3 linked regions of the Rhizobium sp. SSA_523 genome follow. The main gene of each other region encodes a partner of the protein of the gene in region 3 in a complex. Links are inferred from orthologs where the notes say so. Each region holds a gene or a part of one and is shown on either strand. Other genes may lie near its edges.

Region 1 (4,029 bases), 1.7 Mb from region 3 along the record:
CTGAGCAAATGCCGGCGCCTGGAAGGAGACCGCGACAGCCAGAGCGGCAGCTGCGACGAATGTAGGGCGAAACATGAAACAACCTTTCGGATTGGACACCGGCCTCAGGACGCCCAAGACCGGCCAGAACACTCTCAGAAACATCGGATTGTGGCCTTTGTGTATCAGCCGGAACCGTTGACATCATTCGACCCCCCTCTTATCTGTCACGCTACTTCACGTCCAGAAGAGTTTCCGGGCACAGCTGGCATTTTGCCTGTGCAAGACGACAGGCCCAAGCTCGGCGGACGGGTCACATGATGACGCATCAGTCTAGAGTCTAGAAAGGACCATTCGTATGGTCAGCCTTGGTGGGATAGCCCGCAAGTTCTTCGGTTCAGCCAATGACCGGCGTGTCCGCTCATATCGCTCGCGCATCAGTTCGATCGGCGCGCTCGAGGAGCGCATCCAGGCGCTGACGGATGCGCAGCTGGCGGCAAAGACCGAGGAGTTCAAGCAGCAGCTCGCCGAAGGCAAGAGCCTGGACGACATTCTTGATCCCGCATTCGCCGTCGTGCGCGAAGCCTCGCGCCGGGTTCTCGGCATGCGGCCCTTCGACGTTCAGCTGACCGGCGGCATGATCCTGCACGAGGGCGCCATTGCCGAGATGAAGACCGGTGAAGGCAAGACGCTGGTGGCGACGCTTCCCGTCTATCTGAATGCACTGTCCGGCAAGGGCGTGCATGTGGTCACCGTCAACGACTACCTCGCCAGCCGCGATGCCGCCATCATGGGCCGTCTTTACGGCTTTCTGGGCCTGACGACCGGCGTGATCGTGCATGGTCTCGACGACGAGCAGCGCCGGGCCGCCTATGCCTGCGACATTACATACGCGACCAATAACGAGCTCGGCTTCGACTATCTGCGCGACAATATGAAATATGAGCGCGGGCAGATGGTGCAACGCGGCCATAATTTCGCGATCGTCGACGAAGTGGACTCGATCCTCGTCGACGAGGCGCGCACGCCCTTGATCATTTCGGGCCCGCTGGACGACCGCTCCGACCTTTACAACAAGATCGACACTTTCATTCCGCTTCTGACGCCGGATGATTACGAGATCGACGAGAAGCAGCGCTCCGCCAATTTCTCCGAAGTCGGGACGGAAAAGCTGGAGCAATTGCTGCGCGATGACGGCCTCTTGAAGGGCGAGTCGCTTTATGACGTGGAGAATGTGGCGATCGTCCACCACATCAACAATGCCTTGAAGGCCCACAAGCTCTTCCAGCGCGACAAGGACTACATCGTCCGCAACGGCGAAATCGTCATCATCGACGAATTCACCGGCCGCATGATGCCGGGCCGCCGCTATTCGGAAGGACAGCACCAGGCGCTCGAAGCGAAGGAAAAGGTCCAGATCCAGCCCGAGAACCAGACGCTCGCCTCGATCACCTTCCAGAACTACTTCCGCATGTACGACAAGCTTGCCGGCATGACCGGTACGGCTTCGACGGAAGCCGAGGAATTCGCCAATATTTACGGGCTCGACGTCGTCGAAGTGCCCACCAACCTGCCCATTCAGCGTCTCGACGAGGATGACGAGGTCTACCGCACGGGCGAGGAGAAGTTCAAGGCGATCATCGAAGAGATCAAGGTCGCCCATGCCCGCTCGCAGCCGGTTCTGGTCGGCACGACCTCGATCGAGAAATCCGAACTTCTGGCCGCGATGCTCAAGAAGGAGGGCTTCGAGTCGTTCAGCGTGTTGAACGCCCGTTATCATGAGCAGGAAGCCTATATCGTCAGCCAGGCAGGCGTCCCCGGCGCCGTCACGATCGCCACCAATATGGCCGGCCGCGGAACCGATATCCAGCTAGGCGGCAATATCGACATGCGCCTCGAACGCGAACTGGACGGCATGGAGCCGGGGCCGGAGCGCGATGCGAAGGAGGCCGCCATCCGTGCGGAGGTTCGGCAGCTGAAGGAAAAGGCGCTCGCCGCCGGCGGCCTGTATGTCATTGCGACGGAACGTCACGAAAGCCGGCGCATCGACAATCAGCTGCGCGGCCGCTCGGGCCGGCAGGGTGACCCCGGTCGCTCGAAATTCTACCTTTCGCTGCAAGACGACCTGATGCGCATCTTCGGCTCCGACCGCATGGACGGCATGCTGCAGAAGCTGGGTCTGAAGGAAGGCGAGGCGATCGTCCATCCCTGGATCAACAAGGCGCTGGAACGCGCCCAGAAGAAGGTGGAAGCGCGCAATTTCGACATCCGCAAGAACCTTCTGAAATACGACGACGTCACCAATGATCAGCGCAAGGTGATCTTCGAACAGCGCATCGAACTGATGGATGCCACGGACCTGACGGAAACCGTGACGGACATGCGCCATGAAGTCATCGAAATGCTGGTGACGAAATATATTCCCGAGCGCGCCTATGCAGAGCAATGGGATGCGGCCGGCCTGAAGGAGGACGTGCTTCGCCTGCTCAATCTCGATCTGCCGATCGAGGACTGGGTGCGCGAAGAGGGCATTGCCGATGACGACATCCGCGAGAGGCTGACCAAGGCCGCCGACGATGCCGCGCAGGATCGTGCCGACCGCTTCGGCGCCGAAATCATGACCTATGTCGAACGGTCCATCCTGCTGCAGACGCTCGACCATTTGTGGCGCGAGCACATCGTCAACCTGGACCACCTGCGCTCGGTGGTCGGCTTCCGCGGCTATGCACAGCGCGATCCGCTGCAGGAATACAAGGCCGAGGCCTTCGAACTCTTCCAGGCGCTGCTGGCCAACCTGCGGGAAGTGGTCACAGCACAGCTGATGCGCGTGGAACTGGTGCGCGATGCACCGGAGTCGCCCGAGCCGCCACCGGTCATGCAGGCCCATCATCTGGATGCCACGACGGGCCAGGACGAGTTTGCCGAGGCGCCCATCCTGCCGACGGTGGCACCGGAAGACCGCGATCCGCTCGACCAGTCGACCTGGGGCAAGGTTGGCCGCAACGAGCCGTGCCCCTGCGGCTCCGGCAAGAAGTACAAGCATTGCCACGGCGCCTTCGAGCAGGCCTGACAAGACGGCAAGGCGGCCAGGGCGCGCTTCCTTGCCTGAGGCCGCGGAACTCACCCGATTTGACGATCTGAAAGAGCCGCCTCGCGCGGCTCTTTCAGATTCAATTAATTTAGGAGACGCCATAATAAAGCGTTTCTTAACGGTGAGCGGGGCATAGTGAATACCCGACAGTTCTGCGTCCCAGGATAGTGCGTGCCCCACATGACGGTGATCGAACAGGCGGAAAGACTGCTTCCGCTCAGCCTCCGGGTTCGGCTTGCGCCGATCGCGCGGAAGCTTGACTCGATCCTGACCGGCACAGACGATACCGCCCGCTCCCAGCGCATGGCGCTGACGGCCTTTTCCATCCGCATCATCAGTGCAGCGATCGCCTTTGCCTCGCAGATCATCCTGGCGCGGCTGATGGGCGAGTTCGAATACGGGATATTCGCCTTTGTCTGGGTGCTGGTGGTGGTCTTCGGCAATCTCTCCTGCCTCGGCTTTCACACGGTCGTCATCCGCTTTTTGCCGCAGCATCAGACGCGGGGCGAGACCGACCTCGTGCGCGGCCTGAACTGGAGCGCCCGCGTGATCGCCATGCTGGCGGCAAGCCTGCTTGCCGCCTCCGGCTTTGCCTTCCTGTCCATTTTCGACGCGATGGTCCCCGATTACTGGATGATCCCCGTCGTGCTCGGCCTCTTCACCCTGCCGATGATCGCGCTCGGCGATGTTCTGGACGGCACGGCGCGCGCCCATGGCTGGGCCGTGGCGGCCATGAGCCCGACCTATATCATCCGGCCCGTGCTGATCCTGGCCTTCATGCTGCTGTCTGTCGCCCTGGACCAGCCGCGGGCTGCGCGCACCGCCATGGAAGCTGCCCTGGCGGCCACTTACGTGACCACTCTCTTCCAGTTCATCCGCATCAGCCTTCGGCTGAGAAGGCTGCATGGCCGCGGCAATCTGGATTTCGATATCCGCTCCTGGACCGGTTTCGCGCTGCC
Region 2 (3,622 bases), 350 kb from region 3 along the record:
AGCATAGTCCTAAAAGACTATGAGAATGTATATTATAAAAGCTGCACGTGTCGTCTATCCTGTTGATTTTGCAAGCACCACCCTGTCGCCCTGATACGAATCGAGCCGCAAGGCGAAAAGTCTTTCGCCGGATAAGCGGTTGTCGAGAGATTGTGTCGCGAATCACCTTGATGTCCGGATGTCTCGCTGGCGCCGCAATTTGACGCCGCAATGATCCGGTGATGGTGCCGCCGCACGGGCGCCGAAACGCAATCTGCCCGGGCCTCCTGAGAGAGGTCCGGGCAGATTTCAGGATCAACCTGTCGCCTTGGTGGCGTCAGACGAGACGGCTCTGTTCCAATGCTGCCTCGATGAAGCTTGCGAAGAGCGGATGGGGATCGAGCGGACGGCTCTTCAGTTCCGGGTGATATTGCACGCCGATGAACCAGGGATGGTCCGGATATTCGACCGTCTCCGGCAGCAGCCCGTCCGGCGACATGCCGGAGAAGACCAGGCCACAGCTTTCCAGCCGATCCTTGTACTGGACATTCACCTCGTAGCGATGGCGATGGCGCTCGGAAATATCCGTCGAGCCATAGATATCGGCAATCTTGGTTTCCCGCTTCAGGGCCGCCTTATAGGCTCCGAGCCGCATGGTGCCGCCCAGGTCGCCCGCTGCAGAGCGTTTCTGCAACTCGTTGCCCTTCACCCATTCCGTCATCAGGCCCACGACGGGTTCCTTGGACGGGCCGAACTCCGTCGAGGACGCATCCTCGATGCCGGCCAGATTGCGGGCTGCTTCCAGAACGGCCATCTGCATGCCGAAACAGATGCCGAAATAAGGCACCTTGCGTTCACGCGCGAAACGGGCGGCATTGATCTTGCCCTGCGCGCCGCGCTCGCCGAAGCCGCCGGGAACCAGGATCCCGTGGACCTTTTCGAGATAGGGCGCCGGATCTTCCTTTTCGAAGACTTCGGACTCGATCCATTCCAGCTTGACCTTGACCTGATTGGCGATGCCGCCGTGATGCAGGGCTTCGATCAGCGACTTATAAGCATCCTTCAAGCCGGTATATTTGCCGACAACGGCAATGGTAACCTCGCCTTCCGGCGTGCGGATGCGGTTGCAGACCTCTTCCCAGGCCTCCAGACGCGGCTTGGGCGCCGGTTCGATCCCGAAGGCGGCAAGCACTTCCGAATCGAGCCCTTCCTTGTGGTAAGCCATCGGCACGTCGTAGATATTCGCCACATCCAGAGCCTGGATGACGGCGGAAGGACGCACATTGCAGAACAGCGAGAGCTTGCGGCGCTCCGCTTCCGGTATTTCGCGATCGGCACGGACGAGGAGAATGTCCGGCGCAATACCGAGCGCCTGCAGTTCCTTGACCGAATGCTGGGTCGGCTTCGTCTTGAGTTCGCCCGCCGCCGGAATATAGGGCATCAAAGTCAGGTGAAGATAGACAGCGGCGCCGCGCGGCAATTCGTTGCCAAGCTGGCGGATCGCCTCGACAAAGGGCATGGCCTCGATGTCGCCCACCGTGCCGCCGATCTCGCAGATGACGAAATCATAGTCGTCATTGCCCTCCACGACGAAATCCTTGATCTCGTTCGTGACATGCGGAATGACCTGCACCGTTGCGCCGAGATAGTCTCCGCGCCGTTCCTTGTCGATAATGTTCTTGTAGATGCGGCCGGTGGTGATGTTGTCGGTCTTGGTGGCCGAACGTCCCGTGAAACGCTCGTAATGACCAAGATCGAGATCGGTCTCCGCGCCATCATCGGTCACGAAGACTTCGCCGTGCTGAGTCGGGCTCATGGTGCCCGGGTCAACGTTGAGATAGGGATCGAGCTTACGAAGACGAACCCGGTAACCGCGGGCCTGTAACAAGGCTCCGAGGGCTGCAGCCGCAATTCCTTTACCGAGGGAAGAAACCACGCCGCCAGTGATGAATACATATCGCGCCATGGGAGTCACCGGATACCTTTTCACGAACGATTCCACCAGCCGAAAAATGCCATCGGACGGTAAAAGCTGTTGAAATCTGGACAAAAGAAAACCGGCAGGCTTTGGGCCTGCCGGAGGTTGAGCTTTGACCGGCGCTTATTGGCCGGTGGGTACGGCGGCCGGATCGGCCGGAGCCGCCGGAGCAGTGGCACCGTTTGCCGGTGCCTGACCTGCTGGTGCCTGACCTGTCGGGGCCGGACCCAGTTGGTCCAGAATGCCGTTGCCGCTTCCCTGCTGCGTCGCGGGAATGCGGTCGAGAATATCGGTCGGGCGGGACTCGTAGCGCGACAGAATGCCAAGGGCCAGCGAGGTGATGAAGAACAAGGTCGCCAGAATGGCCGTCGTGCGCGTCAGGGCATTGGCCGTTCCGCGCGCCGACATGAAGCCGGATCCGCCGCCGATACCAAGTCCGCCGCCTTCCGAGCGCTGGATCAGCACCACGCCCACCAGAGCGAGCACGATCATGAGATGAATTACGATCAATACGGTCTGCATATCAGTCCAGTCCTGCGCGCCCAGCCGGCGGCATACATTCGAGATCTGGCCGGCTCTTTACCCGAGCCTGACCAGCATTGAAAGAGGCAAAAACGCAAATGCGCCGCCAGGCATGCTCAGGCGGTCAGCGCTTCATAGGCATTATAGATGGCGAGGAAGTCGGACGCTTTCAAGCTGGCACCACCGACCAGCGCACCGTCGACATTCTCGACCGCCATCAATTCCCGCGCATTGCCGGGCTTGACGGACCCGCCATAGAGGATGCGCATGGTCCGGCCGGCCGCCTGGAAGCGGCTTGCCAGCTCGGCACGCATGAAGGCATGGGCTGCCTCGATATCCTCGACGGTGGGCGTCAGACCCGTGCCGATCGCCCAGACGGGCTCATAGGCGATGACGGTGTCCTCGGCCGTTGCGCCATCCGGCACGGACAGCGCCAGTTGCCGCTTGAGAATGTCGAGCGTCTGGCCGCTCTTGCGTTCCTCGGCCGTCTCGCCGATGCAGATGATCGCCGTCAAATCCGCGGCATGGGCGGCCTGCGCCTTGGCCCGCACGAGATGATCGGTTTCCGCATGATCGCTGCGCCGCTCGGAATGGCCGACGATGACATGCGTGCCGAAGCAATCCGCGATCATGTCGGCGGAGATGTCGCCCGTATGGGCGCCGGCGGCGTTCTGGTGGCAATCCTGGGCGCCGATCATCAGCGGGCTGTCGGTGGAGAGCGCCGTGGCCACGTAAAGCAGGGTTGCCGGCGGGCAGATCAGCGCATCCACTTTCTCGGCCAGAGGCCCATCGACGCCTGCGGCCATGGCCTTGATCTGATCCAGTGCGGCTCGCGTGCCGTTCATCTTCCAGTTTCCCGCAACAAGCGGGCGAACATCGGGCGTCATGTGCGTCTGTATCCTTTCCTGTCCATGCCTTGTCGCGCATAACGATTGCAGGCCTGGAGCAATGTCAGCACGAGTCTAGCACGCTTTATCGTTCGCGCTTTACGCAGCCGCAGGGCGCGGTCAGGTCCGGTCAAACCGCCCCATCCCGGTATCTCCTGCTCGTCTGCCGGCGCCGCGTCCTGCCAATCTGTTTCGGTATTAACCACTAACACGACTAAATAATATGAAAAACCGCGGCCATGGTTCAAAAGCGTGG
Region 3 (4,462 bases):
TCGAGTTGACGTGGGCAACGCCCGAAGAGATATTCTTGCGTTCGCGACGGCGGACGCGTGTGGCTTCCTTGGCCATGGTCTTCCTTTCTTGGATCTCAGCGCCGCCGTAATGCCAGCGGCTACACCACTCGAGGCAACGGCTTTCGAGCGGTCGGCGTTCTCACGCCTGCCGCCCGATCGGCCAATGTCTCGAATAAATTACTTCTTCTTACCGGCAATCGCCTTTGCCGGACCCTTGCGGGTGCGGGCATTGGTGTGCGTGCGCTGACCGCGGACCGGAAGGCCACGGCGATGACGCAGGCCGCGATAGCAGCCAAGGTCCATCAGACGCTTGATGTTCATGGACGTTTCGCGACGCAGGTCACCTTCGACGCGATAGTCGCGGTCGATGGCTTCGCGGATCTGCAGAACTTCCGCATCCGTCAGCTGGTGTACGCGACGATCAGCCGGAATACCGACCTTCTCGATGATTTCCTGTGCAAACTTCGGGCCGATCCCGTGAATATAGGTCAGCGCGATAACAACGCGCTTCGCAGTCGGGATGTTGACGCCAGCGATACGTGCCACGCCTATTCTCCTTGCGTTCCAGTTGCCATCCGGCAAGTGGTACTTCTTCCATGAGAGCAGCCAGTTGCGGCCGCCAGTTCAAATCTCATCCGAGACAAGTCAATACGACCGGATCGGATATCCCGAGGGATGATCCGCGCCGATCGCCGTCAAATGTCGCGAGTTGGCGCGGTGTTTAGCGGAATCGGTCAAAAATTGCAACCGGCCCCGCCAAGATTCTTTAACAGTTGATGGTCAGCACCGCTCAGGCGGCCGAGTTTTCCAAAACTGTTTCGATCGAACGCGTCACGGCGTCGACATCGGCCATGCCGTCCAGCACGACCAGCTGCCCCTGCCCCTGATAATATTCCGAGAGAGGCGCCGTCTTTTCACGATATTCCGCAAGACGCTTGCGGAATGCTTCCGGATTGTCGTCGGAGCGGACGGTTCCGCCTGCGGCAACCGTTTCGGCGACGCGCGATTCGATTCGGCGCACCAGCGCCTCCTCGTCCACCTTGAGCTCGATGACTGCATCGAGCTTAAGATCATTGGCAGAGAGCGTTTCCGACAGCACCTTGGCCTGCGGAACGGTCCGCGGATAGCCGTCAAGGATGAAGCCCTTGCCGCAATCCGCCTGGGCGATCCGCTCGGCGACGATCTGATTAACGATATCGTCGGATACCAGCCCCCCGGCATCCATGACCGCCTTCGCACGCTTGCCGATTTCGGTACCGGCGCTGACCGCCGCCCGCAGCATGTCGCCCGTGGACAATTGCGGGATACCGTATTTTTCCGTCAGACGCTTTGCCTGGGTTCCCTTACCCGCGCCCGGCGGCCCCAAAAATATCAGTCTCATCGTCCCCTCTTTCCTCCACGCAACTTGGACTTCTTGATCAGCCCCTCATACTGCTGAGCAATGAGGTGGCCCTGGATCTGTGCTACCGTATCAAGGGTAACACTGACAACGATCAAAAGCGAAGTACCACCAAGGGCTAATGGGATCCCGGTGCGGGCGATCAGCGTCTCGGGCAGAATGCAGACGAAGACGAGATAGATCGCGCCGACGACCGTGATGCGCGTCAGGACATAGTCGATATATTCCGCGGTCCGCTCGCCCGGACGGATGCCCGGAATGAAGCCGCCATGCTTCTTCAGATTGTCCGCCGTATCCTTCGGATTGAAGACGATGGCGGTGTAGAAGAAGGCAAAGAAGGCAATCAGCGCGCCGTAGAACACCATGAACAGAGGCTGGCCGTGCTGCAGGGCACCAATGATCATGGTGGCCCAGGATGGCAGATTGGCATTGCCGGAGAAACCGGCCAGCGTCGCCGGCAAGAGCAGCAGCGAGGAGGCAAAGATTGCCGGGATGACGCCTGCGGTGTTCAGCTTCAGCGGCAGGTGCGAGGTATCGCCCTGGAACATCCGGTTGCCGACCTGGCGCTTCGGATATTGGATCAGCAGGCGGCGCTGCGCCCGCTCGACGAAGACGATCAGGGCCACGACGAGGATGGCGATCAGGACGACGGCGAGAATCAGCACGGTCGAGAGCGCTCCGGTGCGGCCGAGTTCCAGCGTACCGGCCAGTGCCGTGGGCAGGCCTGCGGCAATGCCGGCGAAGATGATCAGCGAAATGCCGTTGCCGATACCGCGCGAGGTGATCTGTTCACCGAGCCACATCAGGAACATGGTGCCGCCAAGCAGGGTGACGACGGTCGAGATGCGGAAGAACCAGCCCGGATCGGCGACGATTCCCTGGCCGCTTTCCAGACCGACGGCGATGCCATAGGCCTGCAGCGTGCCGAGAAGCACCGTGCCATAGCGGGTATACTGGTTGATGATCTTGCGGCCCTGCTCGCCTTCCTTCTTCAAGGCTTCGAGCGAGGGAACGACGGAGGTCATCAGCTGCACGATGATCGATGCGGAAATATACGGCATGATGCCGAGCGCGAAGATCGCCATGCGCTGGACAGCGCCGCCGGCAAACATGTTGAAGAGGCCGAGAATGCCGCCCGCCTGACCCTGGAAGGCCTGTGCATAGGCTTCCGGATTGAGGCCCGGCAGCGGGATATGCGTGCCCAGTCGATAGACCAAAAGCGCAGCCAGGGTGAACCACAGGCGCTTCTTGAGGTCGGTGGCCTTGGAAAAGGTCGAAAAATTAAGATTGGAGGCCAGTTGTTCAGCTGCAGAAGCCATGCATTTCTCCGCCTGACCAATTCCGGAGGCGGTGGTTCGGCCCAGCCGGAAAGCAGTCCAAATTCAGTTTCAGAAAACCGGGAGACGATGGGGCTGCTGCGCAACCGAATGCCTCACCTCATTTTCCGCGATAGCCCGGTTGTCACCGACGATGCGGCCCAGGCGTGTGAGGCTCACATATGGGAGCAAAATCGCCCGAAGTGAAGCACTCCGGGCGATTCCATAACAGATTATTCGGCGGATTCCACCTGCGGCATCTTGATCGATCCGCCGGCCTTCTCGATCTTCTCGACGGCAGCCTTGGAGGCACCGGCGACGTCGAAGGAAACCTTCGCGGTCAGCTCGCCATCGGAGAGAACGCGAACGCCATCCTTCTCGCGACGGATCACGCCTGCAGCCTTCAGAGCCGCGGCATCGATCACTGCAGAGGCGTCGAGCTTCTTGGCATCGATCGCAGCCTGAATGCGGCCGAGCGATACGGTCACGAATTCCGACTTGAAGATGTTGTTGAAGCCGCGCTTCGGCAGACGACGATAGATCGGCATCTGGCCGCCTTCGAAGCCGTTGATGGCAACGCCGGAACGGGCCTTCTGGCCCTTGACGCCGCGACCACCGGTCTTGCCCTTGCCGGAACCGATACCGCGACCAACGCGGATCCGTTCCTTGGTGGCGCCTTCGTTATCCTTGATTTCGTTCAGTTTCATGGTCTCTACTCCCGTCTCACTTCTCGTCGACGACGCGAACGAGATGCTGGACAGACCGGATCATGCCACGAACGGAAGGCGTATCTTCCAGCGTGTTTACCCGGTGCATCTTGTTGAGGCCGAGACCGATCAGCGTCTGACGCTGAACAGCAGGCCGGCGAATGGGGCTTCCGATCTGTTCGACCGTAACCGTCTTCTTGGTGTCATTGGCCATCAGAAAGCTCCTTATTCTTCCGCTGCATTGCCGGAAGCGGCACGGCGAGCCTGAAGCGTGGCGTATTTCAGGCCGCGCTGAGCTGCGATGTCCTTCGGATGCACCTGGTGCTTCAGGGCGTCGAATGTTGCGCGAACCATGTTGTAGGGGTTCGAGGAACCGGTCGACTTGGCAACCACGTCGTGAACGCCGAGCGTCTCGAACACGGCGCGCATCGGGCCGCCGGCGATGATGCCGGTACCAGCCTTGGCCGAGCGCAGCAGAACCTTGCCGGCGCCATGACGGCCGTTGACGTCGTGATGCAGCGTACGGCCATCGCGCAGCGGTACGAAAATCAGATCGCGCTTGGCAGCTTCGGTGGCCTTGCGGATGGCTTCCGGCACTTCACGTGCCTTGCCATGACCGAAGCCGACGCGGCCCTTCTGATCGCCAACGACGACGAGAGCGGCAAAACCGAAGCGACGGCCGCCCTTGACGACCTTGGCAACGCGATTGATGGCGACCAGCTTGTCTACGAATTCGCTGTCGCGCTCTTCACGGGCACCGCGATCTTCGCGCGAGCCCCTTCTTTCCTGTGCCATTGTCCTTTTCCTTTTTCTTTTCCGGGTGCGAACGGCAGGTTTTTAAAAAGCCGGCTGCCCGAACAAGGGCATGCCGGCCGGTGATGGCGTGGAAACGCCTGAAAGCCGGACCACAAGGGCCCGGCATTCAAATCAGAAGCTCAGACCGCCTTCGCGGGCGGCATCGGCCAGGGCCTTGACACGGCCGTGATAGAGGAAGGCGCCGCGATCGAACACGACTTCCT

The links. The genes of interacting proteins can lie anywhere in the genome.
Region 1: the proteins of secY (region 3) and secA are in contact, whole or in part, in a crystal structure (PDB 3DIN), measured with the Thermotoga maritima proteins. The link is inferred for Rhizobium sp. SSA_523 from one-to-one orthologs. Residues at the interface, in WP_004081795.1 of Thermotoga maritima: Glu108, Gly109, Glu110, Glu111, Ala236, Glu237, Arg238, Arg239, Ile240, Thr241, Ile242, Gln243, Tyr244, Ala245, Arg246, Arg247, Val248, Thr249, Gly250, Arg251, Arg252, Val253, Tyr254, Gly256, Ala257, Ser258, Thr259, Tyr260, Leu261, Pro262; in WP_004082002.1 of Thermotoga maritima: Glu261, Ala262, Arg263, Lys300, Ala301, Arg302, Thr303, Ile304, Ile305, Leu323, Tyr324, Asp325, Pro326, Val329, Ser330, Tyr333, Ile336, Lys340, Phe345, Val349, Glu363, Phe364, Tyr374, Ser375, Gly376, Gly377, Glu393, Ile395, Thr482, Ser483.
Region 2: secY (region 3) and secG share a complex: the UniProt entries of both Escherichia coli proteins name them as parts of the sec protein translocase complex. The link is inferred for Rhizobium sp. SSA_523 from one-to-one orthologs.

Annotation. Positions count from the first base shown.
Region 1 is NZ_CP129382.1:2,352,345-2,356,373, forward strand. Bases 1-3,249 are described here. They hold secA (preprotein translocase subunit SecA), read left to right. Parts: upstream 1-337; coding sequence 338-3,049; downstream 3,050-3,249. Other genes in these bases: QTJ18_RS19560 (peptidylprolyl isomerase), read right to left, coding at 1-75. In the rest of the region: QTJ18_RS19570 (lipopolysaccharide biosynthesis protein), read left to right, coding at 3,251-4,029. UniProt on the Escherichia coli protein: Required for protein export, interacts with the SecYEG preprotein conducting channel.
Region 2 is NZ_CP129382.1:973,135-976,756, forward strand. Bases 781-3,622 are described here. They hold secG (preprotein translocase subunit SecG), read right to left. Parts: upstream 2,480-3,622; coding sequence 2,081-2,479; downstream 781-2,080. Other genes in these bases: pyrG (CTP synthase), read right to left, coding at 781-1,945; tpiA (triose-phosphate isomerase), read right to left, coding at 2,596-3,366. In the rest of the region: more of pyrG, read right to left, coding at 317-780. UniProt on the Escherichia coli protein: Subunit of the protein translocation channel SecYEG. Overexpression of some hybrid proteins has been thought to jam the protein secretion apparatus resulting in cell death; while this may be true it also results in FtsH-mediated degradation of SecY.
Region 3 is NZ_CP129382.1:622,878-627,339, reverse strand. What follows is about bases 570-3,469. They hold secY (preprotein translocase subunit SecY), read right to left. Parts: upstream 2,740-3,469; coding sequence 1,399-2,739; downstream 570-1,398. Other genes in these bases: rpmD (50S ribosomal protein L30), read right to left, coding at 3,460-3,469; rplO (50S ribosomal protein L15), read right to left, coding at 2,970-3,443; QTJ18_RS11305 (adenylate kinase), read right to left, coding at 812-1,402. In the rest of the region: rpsK (30S ribosomal protein S11), read right to left, coding at 1-76; rpsM (30S ribosomal protein S13), read right to left, coding at 199-567; more of rpmD, read right to left, coding at 3,470-3,657; rpsE (30S ribosomal protein S5), read right to left, coding at 3,669-4,238; rplR (50S ribosomal protein L18), read right to left, coding at 4,371-4,462. UniProt on the Escherichia coli protein: The central subunit of the protein translocation channel SecYEG. Consists of two halves formed by TMs 1-5 and 6-10.